2 regions of the Mesorhizobium sp. P2_C7 genome follow, and region 1 is predicted to be linked to the other one. Evidence: predicted binding sites of a transcription regulator. Region 1 holds the regulator's gene; the other holds the start of a gene.
What was found. Region 1 encodes LexA, which represses DNA repair genes until DNA is damaged. Its sites were predicted from a motif close to TGTTCNNNNTGTGTTCNG; they were not measured.

Region 1 (5,110 bases):
ACATGGCGGGCGGGAACGCAGTTGCTGGGTTCGGAAATCTCGGCTCAAGTGACCGGCCGCGTCGTCTCGCTTGACCGAATGGAGTCCGGCCGCATCCGGCTGACCATCGACGTGACGTCGACAGCCAGGCCGAAATTGCGGTATGCGCCGGAGCGGGTTCGGCTTTCGGCACGAAAGATCCCGGCAGAGATAACCGCAGGCTCGCTGGTCACCGGCTACGCCAAGCTGTTGCCGCCCACCGGCCCGGTGCGGCCGGACAGCTACGACTTCTCCTTCGACAGCTATTTCGCCGGCATCGGCGGCAGCGGGTTTTTCCTCGGCAATCCAAAGCTTGTCGCCGGCAATGACGACGACATGCCGCCATCGGCCCGCCTTGCCTCGGGGATAGAAAATGCCCGCGAAGCCATCGCCGACCATATCAGGGGCAGTGTCGGTGGCGCCGAAGGCGAGATCGCGGCGGCGCTGATCGTCGGCGTGCGCGCCGGCATTCCCGATGAGATCAACGAAGCGATGCGGCGCACCGGCATCTACCACGTCATCTCCATTTCAGGGCTGCACATGGCGCTGGTCGCAGGCACCATCATGATGCTGATGCGCAGCGCCTTTGCCCTGTTTCCGGACTTTTCCGCGCGCCGGCCCGTCAAGAAATACGCCGCGGCCGCCGCCCTTTTCTCGATCGCCGCCTATCTTGTCATCTCAGGCGTCGTCGTTGCCGCAGAGCGCAGCTTCATCATGCTGGCGGTGATGCTGATTGCCGTGCTGTTCGATCGGGCGGCGCTGACCATGCGCAACCTGGCGGTCTCGGCGATCGCGGTCATTTTGGTGTCGCCGCATGAAGTGGTCGGCCCAAGTTTCCAGATGTCGTTCGCGGCGACCGCGGCGCTGGTCGGTGCCTATGCCGGCTGGTCTGATCATCGTGCGGCGAAAACGAAACCGCCGCCGCCACGGCGATCTCTGCCTGGCTTTCTCACCAGAAAATTCCTGTTGGCGATGGGCGGCCTTGCCATGACCTCCATCATTGCCGGCTCTGCCACGGCGCTGTTTGCCATCTGGCATTTTCAGCGGGTGTCGCCGCTCAGTCTGTTCGCCAATCTGGCCATCATGCCAATCGTCTCGCTGGTTGTGATGCCTTTCGCCGTCCTCAGTGCGCTGGCGATGCCCTTTGGCGCCGATGGCCCCTTTCTTTACGTGATGGGCAAAGGCCTGACGGTGATGATCGCCATGTCCGGATGGATTTCCGAGCGCTCGCCGGTCGACGCGGTCGGGTTGATTTCGCAGCAGTCCGTCCTGCTGGTGGCGATTGCCTTGGTCATTGCAACGATGGCCACGACATGGCTGCGGCTCGCAGCCCTTCCGTTCGCGCTTGCCGGCCTGTTGACCGTCTCGGACACGCGCGCACCGGACGTGCTGATCTCGGAGGACGCCCGGCTGGTTGCGCTGCCGATCGGGGGTGGCGAACTCGCCGTCAGCCGGGCACGCCCGAACGAATTCACGGTCGACAACTGGAAACGCGCGCTGACATCCGAAACCATCGTCATGCCGGAGGTGTTCAGCAAAGGAGACGGGCAATTCGAGATAGCCGATGCCGCCGAACTGCCGTCGGGCGCGCCTTTCTATTGCACATCGGGCGTTTGTCTCGCCAAGCATCCGTCCGGTGCGATCATCGCGCATGTCGAAGACCGAAAGGACGCCTGGACGGCCTGCGGCTTCGCCGACCTGATCGTCATCAATGACGCCACGGCCTATGACCCCTGTCACAATCCGCTGGTGCTCGTCATCACCAAGCGACAACTGGCTCGCAAGGGTAGCGCGGCCGTCTTCTTCGATCGCCAATCGGCGACCACGCCTGCGACGATCAGCTTCGCGGTGGACAGCCCAAACCGGCCCTGGCACACGCAGCGCAAGTTTTCGCGCGAGGCGAGGGGCCTGCCACCCTACCGCAAACCCGAAAAGCCGGTCGCAAGCCCTGCTCAGTAGCGCCTGATCAGCCCGACGAGCTTGCCTTGCACCTTGACCCTGTCCGGTCCGAAAATGCGGGTTTCATAGGCCGGGTTGGCGGCTTCGAGAGCAATCGAGGCACCCTTGCGGCGGAACCGCTTCAGCGTCGCTTCCTCTTCATCCACCAGCGCCACGATGATCTCACCCGGGCTGGCTGTATCGGCATTGCGGATGATGACGGTATCGCCGTCGAAGATGCCGGCCTCGATCATCGAGTCGCCCTTGACCTCCAGGGCATAGTGTTCGCCGCCCATGATCATGTCCGGCGGCACCGAGATCGAATGCGTCTGGTGCTGGATGGCGTCGATCGGCACACCGGCCGCGATGCGTCCCATGACCGGGATCGACACGGCGGAAACCACGTCGTCGTCATTGCCGGCCGAAGGCATCCGCGAAGACGCCGGCTTGAGTTGCCGGCCAAGGCCGCCTTGACCGAGGCTGCCCTGGATGACGCTTGGCGAGAACTTCTTTGCCGCGTTGAGGCCTGGCGCGATCGAATCCGGTAACCGCAGCACTTCCAACGCGCGCGCCCGATTGGGCAGGCGGCGAATGAAGCCGCGCTCCTCCAGCGCCGTGATCAGCCGGTGTATGCCGGATTTGGAGGCAAGGTCGAGCGCTTCCTTCATCTCGTCGAAGGATGGCGGAATGCCGCTTTCCTTGAGCCGTTCATGAATGAACATCAGCAGTTCGTGTTGTTTGCGCGTCAGCATGGCAGCCCCCAGGATACCCAAAACCAGAATCGGAAAAACAAACCCAGAACAAACACTATCTGTTCCAGTTGTGTTCCGCAACCGTTTAAAGTTTAATGAACTTGTTAAGGCGGCTGAAATTATTCGGCGCCCCGGCAGTGGGTCGCGATCGACGCATGCCTGCCACCGCCGAGCGCTTGGTTGGATTGAAATTGCTATGGTTAATGGCCTGTGGCCCACCCTGTGTCGGGCTTGGCCTCGGCTAACGCTGGAGCTCGACAAGCGGGCTCGGTTCACTTCACCGGTCGTGGCTCCCGTGAACGAAAGGGAGCCAAAATGCCAACTTTGGCGGAGGAATTGCCGGTATCGGCCTTGCCTTGTTCCTCGTCGCATTACCGCTTGTTTGTGCTGCCGTCGCCGGCATGGACATAGACATGCAGCGTGTAGCCGATGTGGGCAACCATCAGGGTTTTCGCGCGCTCGATGTCGCGATCCAGCGCCGCTTCCATGAGCGCGGTATGATGTTCGATCGCGACGGCCTGGCGCAGCGCCTCCATGGCCTCTTCGTAGCCATGCTGGAGACCGGCGGCCGCCCGCAAGGTTGGCGCCAGGCCAAGAAAGCGGTGATGGCGACGCAACTGATCCGCGATCGTGGAGTGGAAGGCCAGCAGCCAGGGGGACGCCGCCGCGCTGAGCAGTGCCGCGTGGAAAGCCTCGTGCTTTTCATCCCATTCGTCGACCACTTCGTCGGACGGGTCGTCGACCGCGGTCCTGCTGCGCGACAGCCTGTAATGGGCGGCAACGACGGCGTCCTCCCATTCACGGCCGCCTTTCTCGATCGATTCCTGGAGCAGAGGCAGTTCAACCACCAACCTGGCGCGTGACAGATCTTCCAACTCGTTGCGCGAGACCGCGGCGACGGCAAAGCCGCGATTGCTGATGGCGGTCACCAGGCGCTCGGCCTCCAACCGCGAGAGTGCCTCGCGCAGCGGTGTCCAGCCGATGCCGTAGCTGTTGCGCAACGCGCTGAGCTTGAGCGGCGCGCCGGGCTTCAGACGGGTGGTGAGGATATCGCGGCGCAGCAGCTTGTAGGCTGCTTCTGTCTTCGAGAAGTGCTCGTCGTCCAGCATTGCCGACCATCCGTACCAATTGGTCGGGTGATTATATATGAAATCCTTCCATTGCGTAAATTATATATAATGTTTGACAACACCCAAGGGACTGCCCATGATCGCCAACGGTTTCACCTGATATGTTCATCTGAGCACGCCCATGCGCGGGGATAGTCGACCATGAATGCAACTCCCGATCTCGCTGCAATCGAGGCGATGGACGCCGCGGACCCGCTGCGCGCCATGCGCGATCGTTTCGTCTTGCCGCAAGGGGTGATCTACCTCGACGGCAATTCGCTTGGCGCGGCTTCACCCGCCGTCTTCGACGAACTGAACAAGGCCGCGACACAGGAATGGGCGCAGGATCTCATCCGTGCCTGGAACACCGCCGGCTGGTTCGACATGCCGGTCGAACTCGGCGACCAGCTCGGACGCCTGATCGGCGCCGCGGCCGGCCAGACTGTGGTCTGCGATACGACGTCGATCAATATCTACAAGGTGCTGCATGCGGCGCTCGCAATGCGGCCGGATCGGTCGGTCATCGTCGCCGAGGGCGACAGCTTCCCAACCGATCTCTACATGGCCGAGGGCGTAGCTTCGACGCGGCCCGGTGCGGTCCTGCGGCTCGAGGGCGTCGACGCGCCTGACATCGAGGAGCTGATCGATGAGCGCGTCGCCGTTATCCTGGTCAACCACGTCAACTACAAATCCGGCCAGTTGCGCGACATGGCGGCGCTGACGCGCAAGGCCCATCAGGCCGGCGCGCTAATCGTCTGGGATCTCTGCCACACTGCCGGTGCGCTGCCAGTCGAACTCGACGGCGCCAATGCCGATTTCGCCATCGGCTGCACCTACAAGTACCTCAATGGCGGCCCGGGTTCGCCAGCCTTCATCTATGCCGCACAGCGGCACCATGGTGATGTCTATCAGCCGCTCAGCGGCTGGTGGGGGCATGCGCGGCCGTTCGCCTTCGAACAGGGCTATGCCGCCGGCATCGGCATCCGCCGGTTCCTGTGCGGCACGCAGCCGGTGCTGTCGATGCGGGCGCTCAAGGGCGCGCTTGACCTGTGGAACGACGTCGATATGACCGCGGTGCGCCAAAAGAGTATCGCGCTGACCGACCTGTTCATCCAACTGGTCGAAGCTAGGTGCGGCGCCTACGGGCTCGAGCTTGAAAGTCCGCGCAACGGCAAAGAGCGCGGCAGCCAGGTGTCATTCATCCACCCCAGCGGCTACCAGGTGATGCGGGCCTTGATCGAGCGCGGGGTGATCGGCGATTTCCGCGCGCCTTCGACCATCCGCTTCGGCTTC
Region 2 (5,110 bases), on a different contig from region 1:
GGTCGGTCTTCAATGCCGCCGCCAGCATGCCCACCAGCCGCTCGATGTCCTCGGTCAGGGTGACGGGCTCGCTGAGGTGACGTTCGACCGAAAGCGGCGCGACGGGAAGGCGCGGCGACACCGCCTCGTCGAGACGGCCAAGCGCCTGGTCGAGGCGCAAAAGCAACGAGGCGCCGAAGCGGCGGGCAAGCGGCGCGCGCGGTGCCGCCATGACGGCGCCCGCCGTGCGCAGGCCGACGCTTTCCAGGCTGGTGCGGGTCGCGGGCTCGATGCGCAGGGCTGCCAGCGGCAAGGGTGCGAGCAGCGCCTCCTCCTCGCCGCCTGCGACGATGCGGTCACTGGCAAAGCGTGCCGCCGCCCAGGCCGCCCCTGGTGTCGCGGCAAGCCCGGCGCGGACATCGAAACCCTGATGGAAGAAGCGCGACAGGATGTCGTCCAGCATGGCGCGTTCGCCGCCGAAAAGATGGGTGCAGCCGGTGACGTCGAGAAACAGGCCGTCCGTTGCGTCCAGCGCCACCAGCGGGGTGTAGCGGTCGCACCAGTCGGCAAGGCCTTCGAGCAGGCGGCGATCGGCCTGCGGATCGGCCTCGACGATGTCGATCGACGGATGCATGGCGCGCGCATCGGCGATGCCCATGTCGCGCTTCAGGTGCAGTGCCTCAGCCCGCTCGTCGAGGGCTGAGATGCGCTGCGCGTTGCCCTTGCGGTGGCTGATCACCAGCGGCAGGTGATCCGACGGCCGGGAACGCCAGGACCGCCCCAGACGCTGCCGCAGGATCCTTTCGGCCGCGAGATAGGGAAACCACAGCGACAGGATTCTTTGCTCTTTCCTCGCCCCATCTTTCCTCGAATGCGCGTTCATCGGGGTTCCACTCCAGTGTGAATTGTCCAGGCAGGGCCGTGCGGCTCTTGCCGATGGTGAGGGTGAAGGCTGGGCGGCCGATCGAGCCGGCGAGCGGCCCGGCGATGGTGTCGCGCGGCACCGCCGGTGCCGACGCGACGATGAGACGAACGGGTGCGGCCGTCGGTTCGGGCTCGGCGGCCTGCCGCAGCAGGAACACCGGGCGGCCGGCACTCTGTGCCCGGGCATGCAACCGGCGCGTCGCGGTCAGGTCGAGCCGCTGCGGATTGCCGCGGATCTCAAGGATGACGGCGGCGAGCGCCGTCATCCGGGCGGCCTCCTCGGCGACCCACAGCGCATCGACAAGTTTTGCCGTCTCGGAAAACAGCAATTGCTCGGGTTCGATGCCGAACGAGGCATGAAGCCCCCTGGCATAGGGAAAGCCGGCCTCGCGAAAAATCTCCGATGTGCCGATCCACAGCACCGGCAACCCTTGCGTCTGCTTGAGGATCAGGCTTGTGAGCGACAGAGCGAAACCGGCGACGGCTCCGGCATCGCGGGTTTCAATGCCATGGATTTCGCTCAAGGCGGCTTTCGGCAGGCCGCCGCTCAGGGCGGCATCGAGCCGCTCGACACCGGTGGACAGGAACGCATCCGGCAGCGCCGCGGCAATGCCACGGCGGACAATTGTCACATCGATGCTGGGACCGACGTCGACACGAACATCGGGGGCCGCGGCGGCCGGCGCCTGCAGGCGCTCGGGTAGCGTTCCCTCGATCTTCGCGATCTGGCGGCGCAGGGCAAAAACAGTCTCCCGCGCCACGGCGGTCATCGCCATGACGGTCAGCTTCCACTCACAATTGTTCCTGTTATGTTCCTATAGATTCCAGAGGGTGCTGGAAGAGTCAAGCGGAGTCATGGGGAATTTATTCCTGCCCCGGGGCTTGTCGGAGGCGCGGCCGCCCGCGCCATTTGCCGATTGCGGCGCGAAAGCCTATATGCCGGGATCAAAGGACACAGCATGGCCCGCATCTACAAGACCCGCAGCTGGCACGACGAGCTTTCGCCGTCGATGGAGGAAATGGAGTTCCTGGCGCTGGAGGCTTACGCCCATCTGCCGGAGGATTTTCGCAAGCTGACTGGCGAGATCGTCATCCAGATCGCCGAGTTCCCGACCGACGAGATCATGGACGATCTGTCGCTGGAAACGCCCTTCGACCTGCTCGGCCTGTTCGAGGGACGCGGCATCGCCGAGCGCTGGAATCCGCAGACCGGCGAAGGCCCGAATCGTATCACGCTCTACCGCCGCGCCATCCTCGACTACTGGGCCGAAAACGAGGAAACGCTGGGCGACATCGTCACCCACGTGCTGATCCACGAGATCGGCCACCATTTCGGCCTCTCGGACGATGATATGGAGAAGATCGAAGAGGCGGCTGAGTAGAACGTCAGAGGCTTGCGCACAGCGGTAAGGAACTGGCGTCTCATTCCTTCGCGCCCCCTCTGGCCTGCCGGCCATCTCCCCTCAAGTGGGGAGATTGGCAGTTTCAACCTCCGCTCCTTTTCTTCCACGCTGAAAATTAGCGAAAGCCGTCCACGACATCCGATCTCCCCCCCTTGAGGGGGAGATGTCCGGCAGGACAAAGGGGGCGCTGTCCCGCCAGCGTGGGACTATACCAATCGCTAAGCCTACCAATCACTCAGCTTGGTATCCGGCCCATATTCCTGACCGTCGATATCCTTGACCACGGCCTGGCCGCAGCGCATCGTCTTGGCCTCCTTGTCGAAGGCATAGGTCGGCGAGCCGAACAGGTGCCAGCCCTTGTTCAGCGCCGCAGTCACCTTGTGGCAGAAGCTGGCATCGTCAGGGCCAGTGAGAAAGCGGTAGAGTTTCATCCGTCAATTCCTGTCGTGAGTGCCCTTAGCCCGCGAGCATCAGGCGATATCATGCGCCGATGGCCGCCGCCTTCGCCAGCAGTTTTTCAGCTTGCGCCAAGTGCAGCCTCTCGACCATTTTTCCATTCAGCGCAATCACGCCCTTGCCGGCATTTTCCGGAAGCGCAAAGGCATCCTTCACCAAGCGTGCCTCGGCCACGGCTTCAGCGGACGGCGCGAAGGCCAGGTTCGCCGCTTCGATCTGGGCCGGATGGATGAGGCTCTTGCCGTCGAACCCCATGGCCGCCGCTTCCGTGCATTCATGGGCGAAGGCGTCGAGGTCGCGAAAATCGTTGGAGACGCCGTCGAGAATGTCGAGGCGGCCGGCGCGCGCGGCCAGCACCATCTGCATCAGCCACGGCACGAGGTAGCGCCGGTCAGGAGTCGCCGACACGCCGGTGCCGTTGAGCAGGTCGTTCGTTCCGGCAACGAAACAAGCCAAGCGCGAAGCCTGATCGCGGCCAAGTTCGGCAATGGCGCCGATGTTGAGCAGCGCCTTGGGCGTCTCGATCATCGCCCACAGTTTCACGCTGTCGGGAGCAAAATTGTCGTCGAGCACATCGCCGGCCTCAAACAGGTCGCGCGGCGTGTCGACCTTGGGCAACAGGATGCCGTCGGGCTCGCAGCTTGCGACAGCCAGAAGGTCGTCGGCGCTCCATTCGCTGGCCAGTGCATTGATGCGCACCACCATCTCGCAGCGGCGGCCAAGGTGGTTGGCAGCTGGGCGGTTGGCGAAGATGCCGGCCAGTTTTTCACGCACGGCGATCTTGTCGGCCGGAGCGACGCCATCTTCGAGGTCGATGATGACGGCATCGCAGGCAAGCTGCGCGATCTTGGCCAGCGCCCTGTCGTTGGAGGCCGGGATGTAGAGCACCGAGCGGCGCGGACGATAGGTTTCCATGGCGGATCTATGCCGTCTGTGGATGGTCGAGGCAAGTCGTCTCCAGCCCTGCACGAAAACTGCACACGCATGCGGAAAACCTCCTCGGATCCGCCCCGCAGTCTCCCTGCCGGCCTGCGAGACAGGCGGCATGCAAAACCGAGCAGAACCCCGTTGGTCCCTTCCTTACCGGCTGCGTAGCGAGGGCTGGTGGCTGGTCGATCCGCCACGCGCGAATCCGGTGGCGATCCTCATCCCTTTTGCCCGCAAGTGCCCGCCGACCATCCGGCTGGAAGCCGTCAGGAGGGCCAGGCCATGACAGCATTCTTCTCCGCGGCACCGAGCTACTGCGCCCGCTTCGGTGTTGCAGTGCTGCTGGTCGCGCTGGCGGATTTTCTCTTTTACGGCCAGCCAGCCGGCATCACGGTTTTCCTGTTCGCGATCCTGATTGCCGCCGCCGTGGTGGCCCTGCATCCCGCCGCCTTCAGCGACGGCAGGCTGTGGATCAAGCCCACCGCGCTGCTTGTCGCGCTGCTGCCGCTCGCCGAAAATGTCAGCGCTCTGTCGGTATCGATCGCGCTTGCGGCCCTGGTCGTCTTCGCGCTCTCGCTGAGCGGGCGGCTGCGCCATCGCATCGCTCGCATTGCCGGCCAGATCGCGTTGTTCGGGCTGGCGGCGCCGTTCCGGTTCGCCAACGACTTCATCCGCTGGCGCAGGACGGCGCGTCGCTTCGGCCGGCGCCGCGTCCGGCTGGCAGCGATCGCCGTCTGGGTCATGCCGCTGACGCTGGGCGCCGTCTTCCTGGCGCTGTTCGGCGCCGCCAATCCAGTCATCGACTACTGGCTGTCGCTGGTCGACCTTCTTAAGCTGCTCGATCTCATCCAGCTCACGAGGATTGCCTTCTGGCTGTTCGTGCTGGTCTGTGTCTGGGCCTTTCTGCGGCCACGCCTGCCGCGTCTGGTTCGTCGCATCCCTCGCGCGACGCCGGCGGTGGTCAGCACTCAAGCTGAGAAAATCACCACCATAGAGGATATCCTGTTCGGCAAACCCGCCATCCTGCGCGCGCTTGTTGTCTTCAACATCCTGTTTGCGCTGCAGACCGGGCTCGACGCCACCTATCTGTGGGGCGGGGTGGCGCTGCCCGATGGGCTGAGCTATGCGGCTTACGCGCATCGCGGCGCCTATCCCTTGATCGTCACCGCGCTGCTTGCCGCCGGCTTCGTGCTGGCGGCGCTCAGGCCGGGAAGCGAAACATCGGGGGATCCGCTCATCCGCCGGCTGGTCTATGCCTGGGTGGCGCAGAACATCATGCTGGTCATCTCGTCGATCCTGCGGCTCGATCTCTATGTCGGCATCTACGCGCTGACCTACTGGCGCATCGCGGCTTTCGTCTGGATGGGGCTGGTGGCATCAGGTCTTGCGCTGATCATCGCCCGCATAGCGCTCGGAAAATC

Region 2: the regulator LexA is predicted to act here: its motif matches at 1,703-1,720, upstream of AC1D2G_RS01970 (ImuA family protein).

What each region holds. Positions count from the first base shown of each region.
Region 1 covers NZ_JBFUDW010000008.1:53,175-58,284, reverse strand. Annotated here, with positions in the region: gene AC1D2G_RS18015 (ComEC/Rec2 family competence protein) at 1-1,977, shown strand, start outside; gene lexA (transcriptional repressor LexA) at 1,971-2,708, opposite strand; gene AC1D2G_RS18005 (GntR family transcriptional regulator) at 3,080-3,817, opposite strand; gene kynU (kynureninase) at 3,980-5,110, shown strand, end outside.
Region 2 covers NZ_JBFUDW010000001.1:386,383-391,492, reverse strand. Annotated here, with positions in the region: gene AC1D2G_RS01975 (DUF6504 family protein) at 1-718, opposite strand, end outside; gene AC1D2G_RS01970 (ImuA family protein) at 660-1,679, opposite strand; gene AC1D2G_RS01965 (metallopeptidase family protein) at 1,863-2,285, shown strand; gene AC1D2G_RS01960 (DUF1737 domain-containing protein) at 2,531-2,737, opposite strand; gene AC1D2G_RS01955 (HpcH/HpaI aldolase/citrate lyase family protein) at 2,787-3,677, opposite strand; gene AC1D2G_RS01950 (DUF4153 domain-containing protein) at 3,972-5,110, shown strand, end outside.